2 regions of the Komagataeibacter ossonobensis genome follow, and region 1 is predicted to be linked to the other one. Evidence: predicted binding sites of a transcription regulator. Region 1 holds the regulator's gene; the other holds the start of a gene.
What was found. The regulator LexA, encoded in region 1, represses DNA repair genes until DNA is damaged. The targets are predictions, from matches to a motif close to TGTTCTANNTANGTTC.
Positions count from the first base shown of each region.

Region 2: AC1RQ9_RS16120 (ImuA family protein) is a predicted target of LexA. The motif match lies at 1,769-1,784, and genes of this name have one in related genera.

Region 1 is NZ_JBXAYQ010000012.1:22,333-32,327, forward strand. It holds gene prfA (peptide chain release factor 1) at 1-60, shown strand, start outside; gene AC1RQ9_RS09015 (hypothetical protein) at 66-530, opposite strand; gene prmC (peptide chain release factor N(5)-glutamine methyltransferase) at 561-1,424, shown strand; gene AC1RQ9_RS09025 (DUF4167 domain-containing protein) at 1,706-2,245, shown strand; gene AC1RQ9_RS09030 (hypothetical protein) at 2,443-2,700, opposite strand; gene AC1RQ9_RS09035 (adenosylmethionine--8-amino-7-oxononanoate transaminase) at 2,754-4,019, opposite strand; gene AC1RQ9_RS09040 (aminotransferase class I/II-fold pyridoxal phosphate-dependent enzyme) at 4,081-5,274, shown strand; gene AC1RQ9_RS09045 (alpha/beta fold hydrolase) at 5,271-5,939, shown strand; gene bioD (dethiobiotin synthase) at 5,936-7,348, shown strand; gene lexA (transcriptional repressor LexA) at 7,434-8,102, opposite strand; gene AC1RQ9_RS09060 (molybdopterin molybdotransferase MoeA) at 8,221-9,429, opposite strand; gene rpmG (50S ribosomal protein L33) at 9,588-9,755, shown strand; gene AC1RQ9_RS09070 (FtsB family cell division protein) at 9,829-9,995, opposite strand, start outside.
Region 2 is NZ_JBXAYQ010000045.1:3,825-13,819, forward strand. It holds gene AC1RQ9_RS16115 (Y-family DNA polymerase) at 1-1,044, opposite strand, end outside; gene AC1RQ9_RS16120 (ImuA family protein) at 959-1,723, opposite strand; gene AC1RQ9_RS16125 (YoaK family protein) at 2,009-2,770, shown strand; gene AC1RQ9_RS16130 (SOS response-associated peptidase) at 2,770-3,417, shown strand; gene AC1RQ9_RS16135 (oleate hydratase) at 3,542-5,287, shown strand; gene AC1RQ9_RS16140 (flavin reductase family protein) at 5,859-6,362, opposite strand; gene AC1RQ9_RS16145 (ABC transporter ATP-binding protein/permease) at 6,505-8,244, opposite strand; gene thrS (threonine--tRNA ligase) at 8,241-9,995, opposite strand, start outside.

The sequences.
Region 1 (9,995 bases):
TTCGTCGATGCACTGACACAGGAAGAACAGGCCGCCCTTCTGGCGGCGGATGATAACTGACGGCCCTATGATGTCGGTGCGGCGCACAGGCTGCTGCGGCCGGGATGGCGTTCGACGACATCCGGGTCATCCGGGTCGGCCAGATAGAATTCGGTGAAATTGCGCGCGCCAAGGGCGACAAGGTGGTGGCCATCGGGTTCATGCAGCACGCCTTCGCCACTGACCTGGTGGATCTCGACCTTGCCCCCGGGGCGGCGGATCGTGATCTCACCACACAGGGCGTAACTGTGGTTCACGCGGCTGACTGCCGTTTCCACATGGGCAGTCTGGGTGGGATGATCATGGTCAAGGCGGAAGGTCGTGACCAGCTGCTCATCCACATACAGGCGCGAGGTTTCGGATATTTCACCATCACCGTACCCATCCTCGACCTCAAACGACCCGGCCAGCGCTGGCGTTACAAGGCAGGCGCACAGCATGGTGACGATCAGGGTCCGCACGGGGCGTAATGAAACAGCAGGCAGTTGCATGATGCCCCAGTATGCCGGAAATCAGCCGCGATGAAAGATGCCATGACACAGACGCCCACAAATTTGCGCCATCTTCTGTCCGACGCCACCAACCGCCTGCGCGCCGCAGGCATCGAATCCCCCCAGCGCGAGGCCCGGCTGCTGGCTGCCCATGCCACGGGCACCGATCTGGCGGGGCTGTTGCGTATTGATACCGTGCCACCAGCGGACCATGCCACGTTCCTGCAGATTTTGCAGCGTCGCCTGCATCATGAACCGATGGCCTATATCATCGGGCACACGGGTTTCTGGTCACTGGATCTGGCGGTGTCACCGGCAACCCTGATTCCGCGCGCCGATACGGAAACGCTGGTGGAAGCCGTGCTGGATCACCTGCCGGACCATAATGCCGCGCTGCGTGTGCTGGATATCGGGACAGGCACGGGTTGCCTGCTGCTGGCGGTACTGGCGGAATATCCGCAGGCCACGGGCATTGGCACCGACCTCAACCCCGCTGCCACACGCCTTGCCATGCGCAATGCCGCACGCAACGCTCTTTCGGCACGATGCGACATGCTGTGCTGCAACTGGGCCGATGGGGTCACGGGGCCATTCGACCTGATCCTGAGCAATCCGCCCTATATTCCCCATGCCGACCTGAACGGCCTCATGCCCGAAGTGGTGCGTCATGAACCCGCACGCGCGCTGGATGGCGGGACGGACGGGCTGGTCGCGTATCGCGCGCTGGCTGCGATTTTGCCCGGGCTGCTGGCGCCGGGCGGGATCGCGGTGCTGGAACTGGGCATAGGCCAGGACCACAGAGTGCCCGCCCTTATGCACGATGGAGGGCTGCAGGTACTGGAAGTCCGCCCTGATCTGGGGGGAATAGGGCGCGCGCTGGTGGTGAAAAAATAATTTGGCAGACTGAAACAGGCGGGATATAGTGCGATGGCGCAGGAAACACGAACTGCAACCCTATATGCTGTTCCGTTTCCGCGTGGGTGATCCCGATTGCAAAACAGAAAAGCTGGCGTGATGAACCGGAATGGTTCCGCCATGCGCAGGGATCCGCGTCCGGCGTCATACCGGACAACCACTATGGCAACAGACGGGACGGACAGACCGCCCCACGGTCCAGGGCAGCGCCAGCGACCGGCAACAGGAAAGTGCTGCGACAGCTTATGAACATGAAACGCATGCGAGGCCGTCACAATCGTTCGGGCGGCAGCAATGGCGGAAGCGTACGCCATAACAATGGCCAGATCCCGTTGAACCGCAACCATGTCTTCGACAGCAACGGGCCTGACCTGCGTGTGCGCGGTACGGCGCAGCAGCTGTTTGAAAAATACCTGCAGCTGGGCCGCGACGCCAGCAGTACGGGCGACCGCGTCATGGCGGAAGCCTATTTCCAGCATGCCGAACATTACTTCCGCATTCTCAACGCCATGACGCAGGCGGCACAGCAGAGCCAGCAGGAACGTCAGGAACGCATGGCCGCCCGTCAGCAGCGTCCCATTGACAACCGCCAGCCCATGGAAACCAGCGGCGCCGAGGAAGGGGCAGAACAGCCCGCCATCGCGCAGGCCCCGGAACCTGCGGAAACCGCCCCACAACCCACAGTGGCCAGCGAACCCGTACCCGCCCCGGCACCGCGCGCACCCCGTGCCCCACGGCGGAACAGCCGTACCAAGCCGCCGGTTGAAAAGAAGGAAGAACTGGAATCCACACCATCGTGAACCGGTATAGCCCCGTCCGGATCATCGGGCGGGGCTGATATACCGGTAATGCTGACCGGTATACGGTTCCGAAACGCTACACCTGATAAATGAATGCGCGCCTGCAGGTCGGGTAATATGGCCCGGCCATGCCACTACGGTGCAACGCCGTAAGATCCATGTGCCCACGTAAAACGGGGACTTTGTGGACACCGTCTTCAGGCGTGAGGATTGACCAGACGCCAGACCTTGCGCTTGCGTCCATCACTGACATCCGGGGCATCTTCTACCGTGACCAGCCCCTGATTACGCAGCGCCTGCAACGCCAGCCGGGCATGGTAGGTGCCCAGTTCAGGGAACAGGTCACCGATTTCACGCACTGAACGGGCTTTCCCGTCCGACAGGATCTTCAGTACGATCTGTCGCTTGCTGTCATGATTTGTCATGCGCCAGGATCGATGCTGAAAAAAAGTCATGGGCTTTCTATACCAGATCCGTCCCAAATGGCCTAGCGCCGATGCATCGCCTGCTACACCGGTTGCGCCAGAACGGCGCGGATGGCAGCGGTCAGTTTGCCCAGTTCGGACGTGGTTATGTTAAAAGCCGGCGTCAGATAGACGATATTACGGAAGGGCCGCACCCAGACCCCCTGCGCGATCAGGGCGGTCTTCAGCGCATTCATGTCACGTATGCGGTCCAGTTCCACCACACCGATCGCCCCCATGACGCGCACATCCACCACATGGGGCAGCCTGCGGCAGGGTTCCAGTTCGGTGCGCATCTGCCGGGCAATGCGCGCGACCCCGGCCAGGCAGTCTTCACGTTCAAACAGGTCCAGCGAGGCATTGGCGCAGGCACACGCCATGGCATTGGCCATGAAGGTCGGCCCGTGCATGAGCGCGTGCAGCGGATTATCCGACAGGAACGCATCAAACACAGGCGCGCGCGCCACGGTAGCAGCCAGCGCCATCGTACCCGCCGTCAAGGCCTTGGACAGCGTGATGATATCCGGCACGATCCCGGCCTGTTCACATGCGAACATGGTACCGGTGCGGCCAAACCCGGTGAATATTTCATCCAGTATCAGCAGGACGCCATGCCGGTCCGCCAGCATGCGCAGGTTGCGCAGCACATCGGGGAAATGGAACAGCATACCGCCCGCGCCCTGCACCAGTGGCTCGACAATAATCGCGGCAATACTGTCGCCTGATTGCGCCAGCAGTTCATCCAACGCCCGCACGCTGTCCGCATCCACTGGCAGGTCGGCAATGAAATGTTCGGGCAGCGCGCCCTGATACAGGGAATGCATGCCTTCTTCGGGGTCACAGACGGCCATGGTAGCCATCGTGTCGCCATGATAGCCACCACGGAAGGCCAGCAACCGTGTCCGGCCCGTCCGGCCACGGTTCAGCCAGTACTGGATGGCCATTTTCATCGCGACCTCGACCGCGACGGAACCGGAATCGGTAAAGAAAACCCGTTCCAGATCCCCCGGCAGCAGGGCAGCCAGACGGCTGGCCAGTGTCAGCGCAGGTTCATTGACCAGGCCGCCGAACATGACATGCGGCATGCATTCAAGCTGTGCGCTGACGGCGGCACGAATATGGGGATGGTTGTAGCCATGGCACGCTGTCCACCATGACGCGATGCCATCAATCAGTTCCGACCCGTCCGCCAGCGTGATGGTGCGTCCATGCGTGCTAACGGCGGGAAGGGGGGGCAGGGTGGTCTGCATCTGGGTATAGGGCAGCCAGACATGCTTCATGCCGCGTTCCAGCCATCGGGGTCCCTGCATGTGGCTACTCCATGATATTACGTGGGCGGGATTGACCGGGGCTGCGCGCTCCGGCAGGAGAATGCGCTTCATGGCCCGTTTTGATCCAATTTTCCAGACCGCGCTCGACCATATGGCGGATACGCACACCCGTCGCGTGCTGCGCCCCGTGCAGCATGTGGGGGCGGCCACTGTTATCCGTGACGGGCGCGAACTGGTCAATTTCTCATCCAATGACTATCTGGGCCTGTCCCACCATCCCGTGCTGCGTGCCCGCGCCGCCGAATGGCTGCAGCAGGACGGAACCGGGTCGGGGGCATCGCGCCTTGTGACCGGGACCAGCCCGCGCCACATGCAGGTCGAGGCACGACTGGCTGCATTCAAGGGAAGCGAGGCGGCCGTGATCCTGGCCAGCGGGTGGCAGGCCAATGCCTCCGTCCTTGCTGCCCTGCTGCGGCTGGCGGCAGGGCAGGGCGAGCCACCGCTGGTTTTCACCGACCGGCTGAACCATGCCAGTCTGCATCAGGGCTGCATGGCGGCCGGGGTGCGGCAGATCCGTTTCCGCCATAATGACCTTGGGCATCTGGACAGCCTGCTTGAACGCCACGCGGCTGACACGCGCGCCATGCGGGTGATCGTGACCGAAAGCGTGTTCAGCATGGATGGCGACCGTACCGATATTGCGCAGCTGGGCGCACTTGCCCGGCGGCATGGCGCCTTTACCTATGTTGATGAAGCCCACGCCACCGGCGTGCTTGGCCCGCAGGGACGCGGACTGTGCGCGGGACATGAAATTGATCTGGTCATGGGGACGTTCAGCAAGGCGCTGGGCGGTTTCGGGGCCTATGTGGCCGGGTCTCGGGTCCTGTGTGAGTGGCTGATGAACGCCTGTTCGGGATTCGTATTCACCACCGCGCCACCGCCTGCGGTACTGGGGGCGATGGATGCGGCGCTGGAACTGGTGCCCACGCTGGACGAAGCGCGGGCGCGACTGGCCCGCAATGCCGACCATATCCGCAGCGTGATCCAAGACTGCGGCCTGTCATCAGGACCGTCCGCCACCCAGATCATACCCATCCTGCTAGGGGAGGCCACAGACGCACTGGCATTCGCAGCCCGGCTGGAGGCCCACGGCATCCTTGCCACCGCCATCCGTCCCCCCACCGTGCCCCCAAATGGCAGCCGCATAAGGCTGGCGCTGAGTGCCGCCCATACCGACAGCATGGTTGACCAGCTGGCCCGCGCCATAACCCTTGCCGCCCGGGAGCGTGCATGACCATGGATGCCGCCTCCCTCCCGATTGCGCTGGTGCATGGCTGGGCCTTTGACCCGACATTCTGGGATGCAACCCGTACTGCCCTTGGTCCGGCGCGCACGACGTGCACCGATTTCGGCTTCTTCACCCCGCAATCCACGCTGGCGCTGCCACAGGTACCCTATATCGGGGTGGGACATTCACTGGGTGCGCTGTGGCTGCTGCGCCACCATGGTCCCCTGTGCCGGGGACTGGTACTGATAAACGGTTTCAGCCGGTTCGGGACGACTGCCGACTTTCCCCATGGCATTCCCCGCCGCGTGATTGAACGCATGCATACCGGCCTGATACGGGAACCCGAAGGGCTGCTGCACAGCTTTCGCCTGCGTGCCGGCATTGATACCCCGCTACCATCCCATATCGAACGCGCCCGGCTGGAGCAGGGACTGATGGCCCTGATGGACATGGATTGCAGGACCGACCTGCAACGGGTCACATGCCCGGTCCATGTCATTGCCGGGACGGACGACGCCATTGCGCCGCCCGCGCTGACCCGTGCCAGCTTTCCCCCTGGCGGCGGCATGGAAACCCAATGGATCGACGGGGGGCACCTTCTGCCGCTGACCCATACCGCAACCTGCGCCCACGCCATTATGGCCATGACCGGACGGATAACCGCACCATGACCCGCAAGGACCGCATCGCCGCCCGTTTTGACGCGGCACAGGGATATGAACAGGCCGCCCGCGTCCAACGCATTGCGGCGCGCGAACTGGCACACCGCATTGCCACCCATCATGCCCCCGGCGGCACGCCCGCCCGTATTCTGGAGATCGGCTGCGGCACAGGCTTCCTGACCCGTGAACTGCGTCGGCTGTTTCCGGCAGCCCATATCACCGCCACCGACATCGCCCCCACCATGCTGGACCGCACGGGACGGCAAATGGCCGATGATGACAGGCTGTCGCTGCACTGCATGGATGCCGAAGCCCCGGACGTGGAAGGCCCGTTTGACCTGATCTGTTCCAGCATGGCCATGCAGTGGTTTCCCCACCGGCCACGGACGCTGCGCATGCTGGGCGACCTGCTGGCACCGGGCGGACAGATGGCGCTTTCCACGCTGTGCGTGGGCAGTTTCCGGCAATGGCGGGACGCATATGCGCAGGCCGGGGTTGTGTGTCCCGTGCCGGATTATCCTGCCATCGAACAGCTACAGGCCGAATGGCCTGCCGGTGGCGCGGGAATGTGGCACGATACCGAGGTTGTCGATACACCGGCCACCCCACTGGCCTTCGTGCGGGAACTGCGCGCCATCGGGGCCACGCATACGGACCACGCGCCCGCCACGGGCGGTCAGTTGCGCCGTGTAATGACAGCAGCGGCTGGAACGGATGGACCGTTTACCGTGTCCTATCAGGTGGGCTATGGGCTGTTCCGCCGCGCGCTCTGGCCCGGCGTGTTCGTTACCGGCACGGATACGGACGTGGGCAAGACGGTGACATCCGCGACATTGGTAAAGGCATGGGACGCGGCTTACTGGAAACCGTTGCAGAGCGGGACGGATGACGCGCCATCTGATAGCATGGGCGTACGGCAGTTGGCGGGACTGGACCCGGCACGCCTTTACCCACCGGCCGCCACGTTCGGGGCATCGCTGTCGCCCGAGGACGCGGCCCATGTAGCCCATACCCGTATCGATCCCGCCATGATCACCCTGCCGCGCCATGTGGCCAGCAAGGGGCCGCTGGTGGTGGAAGGGGCAGGCGGCGTGTTTGTGCCGATTGCCGAAAATTACCTGATGATCGACCTCATGGCCCGGCTGGCCCTGCCGGTCGTGCTGGTGGCGCGCAGCCAGCTTGGCACGATCAACCATACGCTGCTCAGCCTTGCGGCATTGCGGGCGCGTGGGCTGCATGTCGCGGGCGTGATCCTGAACGGTCCACCCGAACCCCATGGCCGCAGCGCCATCGAACGCCATGGCCGGGTCCGCATACTGGCTGAATTCCCGACCATGACCCCCATGGGGCCGGATGCGGTGGCGCAACTGGCTACCCGCCTGCCCACATGGGAGCAGGTGGCACGGGATACGCCCTGAAGACCAATTCAGGAAAAACAGGACTGCCTGAAGCTTTTTTGGGAAAGCTTCACCGAAAACTTTTCACGGTCCGCAGGCGGGCTTTTCAGTAACGCCGGATCAGGCCCGCCAGCGTTCCCTGCACGCTGACACGCCCGGCAGGCAGCACGCGGGTTTCATAACGGCTGTTGGCAGGGATCAGCGCGATATCGCTGCCCTCGTGCCGCAGACGCTTCAGCGTGACTTCCATCCCATCGATCAGGGCCACGACAATCTGTCCGTCCGTTGCATGCATGCCTTCACGGATAATGACCATGTCACCGTCCATAATGCCCGCCTCCTGCATCGAATCCCCCGCGACTTCCAGCGCGTAATGACCGGCTTTGCCCAGCATGTCGGCCGGAACGGCGATGCGGGTGGTTTCCGGTGTAATGGCTTCAATGGGGTTACCGGCGGCAATCCGCCCCACAAAGGGTACATCCACCACCAGCATTTCGGGAGCGGGCAGACCGGGGACCGGGGCAGGTGAATCGGACGGAGCCGGCGCGGGCGGCACTTCGATATCAGGCAGGCGCAGGATTTCCAGCGCACGGGCGCGATGATGCCTGCGATGGAGGAAACCGCGTTCCTCCAGCGCAGAAATCAGGCGGTGAATACCGGATTTGGAGCGCAGGCCCAGCGCGTCCTTCATTTCATCAAAGGACGGGGAAAAACCCGTCCTGCGCAGGTGGCTGTCGATAAACAGCAAAAGTTCATGTTGTTTCTTCGTAAGCATGCCACATGTCCTTTTGCCGTTACCGGTGTCACCCGGACTGAAATATGATGGAACAAACCAAAAACCTGTTCCTGTGTTCTATATTGGTTCCCCATGCCGCGTCAACCGGCGTGAAGACCTATTCCAGAACGCGATCAATACGGATCATGTCGCACGGTTCCCCCGCCTTTGCCGCAGGGGCATGGGGTGCACGCAGAATCAGGGCACCGCTTTGCGCCAGCACGTGCAGCATGGCCGAATCCTGTATGGCGAAGGGGGTCGCCACCAGCCGCCCATCCGAATCATAACCAAGTTCCGCGCGCAGGTGATCCATGCGCCGGTCGTTTTCGGGCACGTCCGCCCCCAGTATCGCCCGTTCGGGCGGCACAATCGGGGTCGCCAGTCCCGCCATGCGGCGCAGGGCGGGCAGGATGAACACGACCGAACAGACAAACGCCGCCACCGGATTGCCCGGCAGGCCGACAAACGGCAGGCGGCCCAGATGCCCGTACATGAGAGGACGCCCCGGCCGCATGGCGATTTTCCAGAAATCGGTTTTCAGCCCGACCTGTTCCAGTCCGCGCCGCACAAGGTCATGGTTACCGACACTCGCGCCGCCTGCGGTCACCAGCATATCCACGCCATCAACCATGCGCTCCAGCGTGGCAAGGTCGGCCATGTCGTCACGCAACACCGGCAGCATGACCGGGTCCGCGCCCGCCGCGCGCAGCAGGGCGGCCAGCATGGGGGTGTTGGAATTGGCGATCTGTCCCGCCCCGATCCCGCTTCCGGGCAGCAGCAGTTCATCACCCGTCGCGGCAATGGCCACGCGCGGGCGGCGCGTCACCTGCACCCATGCATGATTGGCTGCGGCGGCAAGGCCGATATCACGCGCCGACAGCCTGCGCCCTGCGGGGATGATTTCCTGGCCTTCGGCAAAGTCCTGGCCCTTGCGCCGGATATAGGTGCCGGGGCGCACGGTGGTGGTCGTGGTGACAGATGTGCCGTCCGCCTGCGCATTTTCCTGTATTACGATGGCGTCCGCACCGGGGGGGACGACCGCGCCGGTGAATATGCGCACGCATTCACCCGATTCCACCGTGCCAGCGAAGGGATGACCCGCGGGCGCTGCGCCAATGCAGGTCAGGCGCGCGCCCTGTGCCGACAGGTCGGCCGTGCGCACGGCGTACCCATCCATGGATGAGACATCAGCCGGGGGATTGGACAGCCGGGCGATGACCGGGACCGCGCTGACGCGCCCACAGGCATCGGTCAGGGCCACGACCTCAGATGGCAGGGGAAACACCCCGTCCAGAATCCGTTCGCGCGCTTCCGAGACGCTCAACATCGTGCACTGCGCTCCTTTTTTACCCATTGTGTGCGAATTTAATCAGAAATATCGGCCAAAGCGCTTGACCTGCGCCTTGTGTATGCGCATTTTCCGCCCACTTGAACCACTGCTGTACCTGAATGTTCCAGCAGCGGCAAAGCAGTGCTGAGGATATCATGGCCAAGACCAACACCATCCAGATCAAACTCGTCTCCACGGCGGACACCGGCTACTTCTACGTGACCAAGAAGAACGCCCGCGCCCAGACCGGCAAGATGGAAATGCGCAAATACGACCCCGTCGCCCGCAAGCACGTGGCCTTCCGCGAAGCGAAGATCAAATAATCTTCCGCGCAAACGGATACAAAAAAACCCCGGTATTTTTTCCGGGGTTTTTTTGTGCCTGCCAGACGGGCGATCAATACAGGTGGTCGTGCTCCCCATAGGGAACGACGATTTCATCCTGCCGGGCCAGATTCTGCATGGAGCGCGCGCGTTCATCCAGCAGGTCGGTATCCAGCGCCCCTTCCTTCAGTCCGCGCACGCGGCGCAGCCAGACTTCCTGTTCCGCCGCGGCATCTTTCT
Region 2 (9,995 bases), on a different contig from region 1:
GGTCTGACGCCGGTCCATCGGTTCGGCCAGCGAGGCAATCAGCACCATGCGCTCAATGCCGAACCCTGGATCGATGGTTTCGATCTTCTCGCACAGCAGTCGGGTCAGGCGTTTGACGTCCCGCACCGGCATGGCCGTCGCCACGCGGATCGCCTCGGTGCGGCTGTCCACGCGATGCAGCAGCAGGTCGAGACGCCGCACGCCCTGTCCACGCTCGTCCAGCCCCTGGCAGAGCAGCGGCACCAGCCTGCCGATATAACGGGCAATGGTCTCCGCCGCGCCGATGGGCTCGGCGAAATTCCGGCTGACCTCGACCGGATCGACCGGGCGGACTGGCACGATGGCTTCACCAATACGCCCGAAAGCCTGATCCAGCCTGCGAGCTACATCCGGCCCGAACCGCAGCGCCAGAGGGGCGCGGGGCATGGCGGCAAGTGGTCCGATGCGGGATACGCCCAGCGTGGCCAGTCCGTCGATGATCGGGTCCGGCAGGCGCAGCGCTTCAACCGGAAGATCGGCCAATACAGAAGCGGTGTTACCCGGCGGCACAACGGCAATCGGCACCCTACCATAGCGGGCGATGGCGTGCGCAGCGCCCCAGGTGTCCGCCACCACGGCCGTTGCCCGGAAACCGGCTCCCGCCATGCGGTGAACCATGTCCTTGAGCATGGGAAGTTCGCCACCATGCAGGTGATCCGCCCCGGTCGTGTCCAGTACCAGCCCGTCCGGGGCATCGACCGCCACAATGGGCGCGACCCTGTGCTGGAACCACAGGGCGAGTTTTTCCAGCCCCAGCCGGTCGCCTTCGGGATCGGCGTCCATCAGCACCAGATCGGGATAGAGCGCCTGGGCCTTGGCCACCGGCGTGCCGGGGCGCAGCCCCAGCTTGCGGGCGGCCAGATCAACAGACAGTAGAACCCGGCGTCGTCCTTCCCGTCCGACAAGGGCCAGCGGCGTTTCAGGCGCGGGCGCGTCTGGTCCAAGTCGTTTCCTGATCCGGTCGGTCGGCCAGAGTGGCAGGTAAAGAGAGACGACCCTTGCCATCACAGGCCTCCACTTCAAAATCGGCACATTCGCCCGCACGGGCACGGATGAGTTCCAGCAACCAGCGCGGTCTTCCCACACCGGGCACCGGCAACGACACAGACGGCAGGACGGAGACCCGCCAGCGGGTCACACTGGCAGTCGGCTGACCAAAATCCGCCGCATCCGTCTGTCGCCGCCAGCGCCGGATGGCGATGCCAAGAGAGCCGGACGTCTCGGCCGCCAGTTGCAGGCGGCGTGAGGCCGTCATGGACAGACGCGCCACCTCGGCGACCACAGCCCCAAGGCCGCCATGCCGCAGTCCTTCCTCGAAACAGGCAAGCACATCGACGTCCGAGCGTGCCTCGACATAGATGGTTCGCCGGGCGGAAAGACCCACCTGTTTTAGGGAAGGGGCGAACACATCCTGGCGGGTGACGATCCACAGCACCTTGCCACGCGTGCGGGCCGCGATCCCGGCGCAGAACTGTCCGGCCGCGGCACTATGCAGGGCGTCATTCCCCCCTCCCGCCACTTCATGGAGGGCGCCCAGAGCCAGCCCGCCACCGGGCAGACGCGCATCGATCTCGCGCACGCCAAAGGGCAGTACCTTGCGGCGTCGGTCGCTATGCCCTTCGAGACGGCTGATCGCGGCCCGCAGCGTCTCCAGACCGGATTTTTTCTGGGGTTCGGCAGTCATGTCACGACTCAGTATCCATTCGTCCTGGTGGGTTTCCTGATTATATGTTCCTGATTTGTTCTTTAATGGCGTGGGGAGTCAACATTCATCTTTCGGAGGAGCGTATCGCGCCACATCTGTGGCAATTCGCAATCCGGGAAGATATCGTCCTAAGAAATTGAAAACAGGACGCTTTGTCGGAAGAGGGCGGGCTGTTACCATCCCGCCCATAAAAAAGATCGTTGTCCGGGGAAACCGACAAACACGGAGTCTCCCTCATGCGGTCAGTCACGATGGGAGGCACAGGTGCTTGTTCACGAGGGAGCGGAGCGCAACGCCAGCATCGACAGGCGTCTGGGCTGCTCGCTGGCGGCTATCGCCGGTGCCGTGAACGCCACCGGGTTTCTGGCCGTGGGCTATTATTCGGCCAATATGACCGGCAATGTCTCAGCACTGGCGAGTGGCCTGCATGAAGGCCATCTGGAACTGGTCCTGTCCTGCTGCGGTCTGATATTGGCCTTTGTCGCAGGAGCCGTGCTGTCGGCGCTTCTGGTCAATGCGGGCCGTCGCCACAACCTGCCCTCAATCTACGCACGGAGCATCCTGCTGGAAGCCTGCCTGCTCGGGTTTCTGGGGGGCGTGGATCTTCTGTTTTCGGCCCAGCCACGGGATCCGGTGCTGGCCTTTGGGTTGAGTTTCCTCATGGGGCTTCAGAACGCCACGGTCACACGCATTTCCGGGGCGCGTGTCCGCACCACCCATATGACGGGAATGCTCACCGATGTGGGGCTGGAACTGGCGGACTGGTTGGAGAGCTTTTTTCATCCGGTTGACCCAGCCCGGCGGACCGGTACGCGCGAGTGTCTGGGGCTGCATGCCGCCATCGTGCTGTCCTTCACGCTGGGCGGCGTGGCCGGCGCCTTTCTGTATGGCTGGTGGTCTGCTCTCTTTCTTCTGGCGCTGGCGGGGCTTCTGGCCTGTCTGGCCCTGCCGGGTGCACTGTCGCATGAGCCTGTGGCGGAACAGGAACCGGCGTCGGTTCCGGCTTACGGGGAGAAGCATTCCTGATGTGCAATCTCTACGCCATGACATCGAACCAGAAAGCGATCCGGGAGATTGCAAAGGTTCTCGATGATCTGACGGGCAATCTCCAGCCTTTGACGGAGATATACCCGAATACAATGGCCCCGATCGTGCGGAACGGCGGAAACGGTCGCGAACTGGTCATGGCACGCTGGGGCATGCCGACACCTCCTGGCTATCTCAAGGGACACAGGGTCGACCGGGGTGTAACCAACATCCGCAATCCGTCCTCGACATGGTGGAAACGCTGGGAGGGCGTGCAACATCGTTGTCTGGTGCCATTGACGGCGTTCTCCGAACCGGAGCGTCTGCCCGACGGGACATCACGACCGGTGTGGTTTGCGCGGAATGATGGAGAACCGCTGGTCTTCTTTGCCGGGATTTGGTGTCGATGGACGTCCGTGCGCAAGCTGGCGGACGGAGAGACGACGGATGATCTGTTCGGTTTTCTGACCACGGACGCCAATCTGGAGGTGGGCGCGATCCATCCGAAAGCCATGCCTGTGATCCTGACGCAACCGGATGAGCTGGAGCGCTGGATGACGGCACCGATAGCAGAGGCTCTGGCGCTTCAGCGTCCGCTGCCCGATGGAGTTCTGTATCGGGTGCAGGCGCCGGCTCTGGCTGACTGAGAAAGGGGATCATCCTGTCCTGTTCGGGGCGTTTGATACATCGCAACGACAGATCGGCTTAGCAGGTGTTGTATGGCTGGAAGGGTTTCCCGCCATCGGCCCTTTTCAGAAAAGGACATGCGCCATGAGATACGCTCACAGCAATTACGAGGCTTTCGTTCACCCTCCAGCCCCGCAGGGTATGGAAGGACGGTCAGCGTGGATCGTGGGCGGCGGGCTGGCGGGCATGGCGGCGGCGGCGTTCCTCATCCGAGATACGGGCATGACGCCTTCAGCCATCACCATTCTTGAGGCATCGGACAGCGATGGTGGTGCGCTGGATGGGGCGGGGAATGCGGAGACCGGCTGGCTGATCCGTGGCGGTCGGGAGATGGAAGAGCAGTTCCAGTGTCTGTGGGATCTGTATCGTTCCATTCCGTCTCTGGAAATTCCCGATGCATCAGTGCTGGATGAAGTCTGGCAGGTCAATCAGGCCGATCCGTCTACAAGTCCGGTCCGCGCCATGTGCAATCGGGGACAGCCCCTCGCCGATCGTGACAGGCTGACGCTCACGGGAAAGGCGCGGCGCGAGATCATTACCCTCATTCTGACCGATGAGGACGAACTGGCGGGAAAGACGATCGCGGATGTGTTGTCCGGCGATTTCATGGCGTCGAACTTCTGGCTGTTCTGGCGGTCGATGTTCGCGTTCGAGACCTGGCACAGCGCCATTGAGATGAAGCGCTATCTCGCACGGTTCGTGCATCAGATCCTCGGACTGAAGGATCTGCATGCGCTGAAATTCACCAGATATAACCAGCAGGAATCCCTGAGCAGACCACTGGCCACATGGCTTGCCGATCAGGGCGTCGTGTTCCGTCATGGTGTGACGGTGACGAATGTTGCCGTTGATGTGTCGGGCAGAACGAAAGTTGCGACCCGTCTCGACTGGCTGGAAAATGGCGCGACCGCTGGTGTTGACCTGGGTTCGGCGGAGCTGGTGTTCGTGACCAACGGTTCCATGGTGGAGAATTCACGCTGGGGCGACCATCATACACCCGCGCCGATTGATACGACCATCGGAGAGGGGAGCATCTGGCAGCTCTGGCGCACTATCGCAGCGCAGGATGCCGCATTCGGGCATCCTGATGTTTTCTGTGGTGATACGAAAAAATCCCGCTGGCTGTCGGCTACGGTTACGACCCGGGATGCGCGGATTCCGGAGCTTGTAAAGCGGATTACGGGGCGTGATCCGTTTTCGGGGAAAATCATCACGGGTGGCCCGGTCACGATCGCGGATTCATCCTGGCTGATGAGCTGGGTGGTCAGCCGTCAGCCTCATTTCAAGGGGCAGCCCGAAGGCCAGATGGTGGTCTGGCTCTATGGTCTGTTCAGTGACGTGCCTGGCGATTACGTGAAAAAGCCCATGCAGGGCTGCACGGGGGAGGAAATCACTCGTGAGTGGCTGTTCCATATGGGCGTGCCGGTGGAGCAGATCGACGACATGGCAGCGACAGGGGCGACGACGCGTCCGTGCATGATGCCGTTCATCACGGCGCAGTTCATGCCGCGTGCACCGGCTGACCGACCGAAGGTAGTGCCGGATGGGAGCGTCAATCTCGCCTTTCTCGGGCAGTTCGCCGAAACGCCACGCGATACGGTTTTCACCACGGAATATTCCGTCCGCACGGCGATGGAGGCGGTCTATACCCTGTGCAGCGTCAGGCGGGCTGTGCCGGAAGTGTCGGGCGGCATTTTCGATGTCCGGATGCTGTTACAGGCGGCTGCGGAACTGCGGGACGGAGAGAAGGTGCCAGCATCCGGACTGATCCGGCACCTGACACAGGGGACCGAGATTGACGATCTTCTGGAACGCTACGGGCTGGTTTGAGCTTACTGTCAAAGTGTTGAATACTTTCACAGGTAAAACGGACATAACCAGGAAGAACGAGTCTGATGTCAATTACGGCGACTGGTTGAACGGCAGTCCTGGCTGGTTCAGAAATAACAAAACATGGCGCCGTAGATATTTTCGAGATGGGTTGAAGGCCGGAGTTCACGTAATGGCAGTCGTTCATTGCCGCGATCTACAGCAAATTTTGCAAACGGGGACAACCGGTAGATACTCTGATTTTCACGGGTTCTGGCAAACAACGGCTGGTATCAGACGTCATTCATAAACCGACATGGCACAGTCGGCAGGAATACAACGCTGGGTCAGGCGACACGACGTGATGCGCCGCTCGCCTGCCCGAAATCAGGCCTTGATGCCCGCAGCCCCGTTGAGAACCGTTGGGTCATCCTGGAGAGTCACGTGCTGTGATACAGAGACATGGTAAAATCGGAACCTTATCCCGTTCTGTCATGCGCGTTGCCGGGGTGGCAGACTGGTTCAGACTCTCCGTGATCAAGATGCATCACAAAGGGACGAAAAAACATCAATTCATGACAAAGATCGGCGTCTATCCTCCGTAAAAGACTTTTTCTCCAAGATCCTTCATGTGCAGGATGGCGTCATCAGGGCGACCGGCAATGTCTTTTGTGAGGTAGACGCCGGTAACCTCGCAAACAAAGGTGTGATGATCACCCAGTTCCACAATCTGTCTCACTTTCAGTTCAACCGCCGCCGGGACGCATGCGAGTATGGGGGCTCCATTGGCGGCCCACCTGACCTCGTAATCTCCCAGTCTGCCATCCGCATACGGAACGGGCTTGAAGAACGCAAAGGCCAGATTTCCCTGCTCTCTGCCGAGAATGTTCAGCACCAGATCGCCACTTTTGCTTGCCTCTGCGTAAATGGCGGAATCGGTCTTGATGCCCAGGGCAAGCAGAGGAGGAACGAAGCTGGTCTGCGTTACCCAATTGATAGTCGCCGATGCTATCGTGCTGTCCTGACTTCCTCCTGTCAGTACGTAGAGCCCATAGGGGATCATTCTCAGGACGGTTTTTCGGATCTGTTCATCCATAACGTATTTCTCCGCTTACAGTTCGTCATTCGGACGATAACACATTACTATGGGTGGCACCCTGCGTCATGTAATACCAATCATTGTTTGCTGGTATCCATGAGAGATACCGGAAGCTTTCACCCTGTCTGGAGGTCTGCTGTCACACGCGCGGCCCGGGCGAATGGCATCCAATGTCAATCTGTACGGCGTGTTGATCCTGGAGTGCCTGACGATGCGTTATGGAAACGATCGTCAGATTCGGGATATGCTCGCGCAGAAGATCGTAAAGACGGATCTCTCCCTCCTGGTCAAGATTTGACGTGGTTTCATCGAGGAATATCCATTCAGGCCTATTTATCAGAATGCGTCCAAACATCAGACGCTGCTGCTCGCCGGGCGAAAGGCGTTCTGTCCACCTTGCTTCCGTATCGCGTTCATCAGCAAGGAATGACAGGCCTACCAGATCAAGGATCCGACAAACACGCTCATCGGGAACTGCTTCTGGGGCAACGGGATAACAGAGTGCCTCGCGCAGTGTCCCCAGTGGCAGATACGGACGCTGCGACAGGAACATTACCCGTGCCTCAGGCACGTGGATCTGACCGCTGGTAAATGGCCAGATTCCGGCAAGGGCGCGTAGAAAGGTGGATTTACCAACGCCAGATGCGCCGGTCAGAACAATATCCTGCCCCTGAGGCAGCGTGATGTTGACGTTTGAAAGCAGAACTGAACCATCCGGACGAAGTACAGTCAGATTCTCTGTAACAATATCAGAATTTGAAGCTGATTTTTCACGCAAGGAATCATGGTCGCTGACGGCGATGAAATCCATCGTTCTCTGGAAGCTTGCCAGACGGGAAACATTGGCTCGCCATTCGGTAATGGCCGGGTAAGCAGACCATATCCAGCCCAGCGCTTCCTCGACGCGTGAGAATGCCTGAACCAACTGCATCAGGGTCCCAAAGGTGATCTTTCCTGCGAAATAGCGGATTGATCCGACGAGGAGGGCAAAATTTCCGGACAACGTGCCCAACCCGTCTGTCAGAAAGCCAAGCCATTTCGTCCTGGTCATAATGCCAAGAAAATTGTCATATACGGACGAGAATTTTCCCAGCAGAAGATGCTTTTCGCGGTCTCCCCCGCCGCTCAGGGCGATACTGTCCGCATGATCCCGGACATGCACAAGCCCATACCGGAAATCTGCTTCCGCCTTTTGCTGGGTAATGCGTAACGGGATCAGCCGTCGACCTGTCAGATGTGTGACAATTGACGCAAAAGCAGAATAAAGCAGGGCTATCCACAGGAAATAGCCGGGGATACGAACCCCGAGCACGGTGATGGATCCGGAGAGAGCCCAGAGAAGTCCGACATAGCTGACGAAGGTAATCGTGCGCGACACAATATCGAGAAACTGTGAGAGTGTATCACGTACAAATCCGTCGATATCCTCCTGTATGCGCTGATCGGGATTGTCGCTGGTCTCTTTTAAGTGAGCCCGTGTCACGGCAATGCGGAAGGCGAGGTTCTGATCGAGCCACTGGGCGAGCATGCGGTGTGTCATCCAGCGCCGCCAGCGGAGTTGCAGGAGCTGCTGGAGGTAGGTGGCGTAGACCGAGATCAGCAGCGATGGCAGGGTGATGATGAAGAAACCGGGAATGATCATGGACGGTGTCCGGACGAACCAGAACAATCCCCGGAGGAACGATGTGACGTCGCGCTGTTGCAGGGCAGTATAGAAAATATTGCGGGAAAAAGATTGCAGGACGTCCGCTCCAACCAGCAGCAGGGTCAGCCCCAGTACCGCAGTCAGTAATACCCACGCGGACTTCTTTTCTTCAGACGTGAAATAGGGTCGGCTGAGGTACCATAAATCGTCGAAAGCAGCGCGAAAGCTCTTCATCCGACGAAGGCCCTTAGCAGCCGATCACGAGAGGCAGTTGCCAACACTTTGACGACTTCTTCGCCCTTCAGGGTTGGTCGAGCCGGATTTCCATATTCCCGGATGGAGACGGTTCTGTTTTCTTTCTCTTTTTTCCCGATGACCAGCATGACAGGTATTTTCGCAAGACTGTGTTCCCGAATCTTGTAAGAGATTTTCTCGTTACGCAGATCCGATAGAACCCGGATGTCGTGTGCATCGAGATTCCTGATGAGGTCTTTAGCGTAGTCGTTTGCCTCCTCTGTGATCGTCGCGACAACGACCTGCACCGGTGCGAGCCAGAACGGCAGATGGCCTGCATGGTGCTCCAGAAGAATGCCAATGAAGCGCTCAAGTGAGCCAAACAAGGCGCGATGCAGCATGACAGGCGTGTGCTTCTGGCTATCGGCACCGACATAGTGTGTGTCCAGCCGTCCCGGCAGGTTGAGATCGACTTGAACTGTACCGCATTGCCAGTCCCGTCCGATGGCGTCCCGCAGCACGAACTCCAGTTTCGGGCCGTAGAAGGCGCCTTCGCCGGGATTGTGGGTGTATGTCAGCCCGGCAGCTTCGACACCATGGCGCAGCGCAGCTTCTGACCGATCCCATATTTCATCCGATCCCACCCGTTTTTCCGGACGGTCGGAAAACTTGATACGGACGTCCTCGAAACCGAAATCCCGATAAATCGAGAGTACCAGATCACAAATCGTCTGCGTCTCACTTTCCATCTGTTCGGGCGTGCAGAAAATATGGGCGTCATCCTGCGTAAAGGCACGCACACGCATGAGACCATGAAGTGCCCCCGAGGGTTCAAAACGATGAACCTTACCGAATTCGGCCATACGGAGTGGCAGATCGCGATAGCTTTTCAACCCTTGTCGGAAGACCTGTACGCCACCGGGACAGTTCATGGGCTTGAGAGCGTAGGTGCGTCCCTCGGTCTCGGTGGTGAACATGTTCTCCCCGAATTTGTCCCAGTGACCGGAGGCTTTCCACAGAGACAGATCCATGATGTCAGGCGTGTTGATTTCCACATAGCCTTCCGTGCGCTGACGCTTACGCAAATAGGCGAGGAGTGTCTGGAACAGCGTCCATCCGTTGGGATGCCAGAACACTGCTCCCGGTGCTTCTTCCTGAAAATGGAAGAGATCCATCTCACGACCTAGCCGACGATGATCGCGTCGAATAGCCTCCTCCCGTCGCTTTTCCCAGGTTTCGAGTTCCTGCTCGTTACGCCAGGCCGTGCCGTAAATCCTCTGGAGCATCGGGCGGTTTTGGTCACCCTTCCAGTAAGCGCCGGCTGTTTCAAGAAGACGGAAAGCATGACCTATCTGTGCGGTACTGGAGAGATGAGGCCCACGACACAGGTCCACGAAATCACCCTGTCGATAGAACGTCAGAACAGCATCAGCCGGGAGTGCGTTGATGATCTCGGCTTTGTAGTCCTGGCCCTGTTCGTGACACCAGGAAAGTGCCGTCTCCCGGTCCCATATCTCGCGAGTGATCGGTTCATTACGAGCGACTATTTCATGCATGCGGGCTTCGATCCGGGGCAAATCGTCCGCCGTGATCGGCTCTTCCGGCTCGACATCGTAGTAAAAGCCGCTTTCAGTAGCCGGCCCGGTCGCAAACAGAGTGCCCGGAAACAGTTCGCTGATCGCCTGAGCCAGAATATGCGCCGCGTCATGGCGGATGAGGGGTAGCGCATCTGCATCGTGCCGGTACACAGA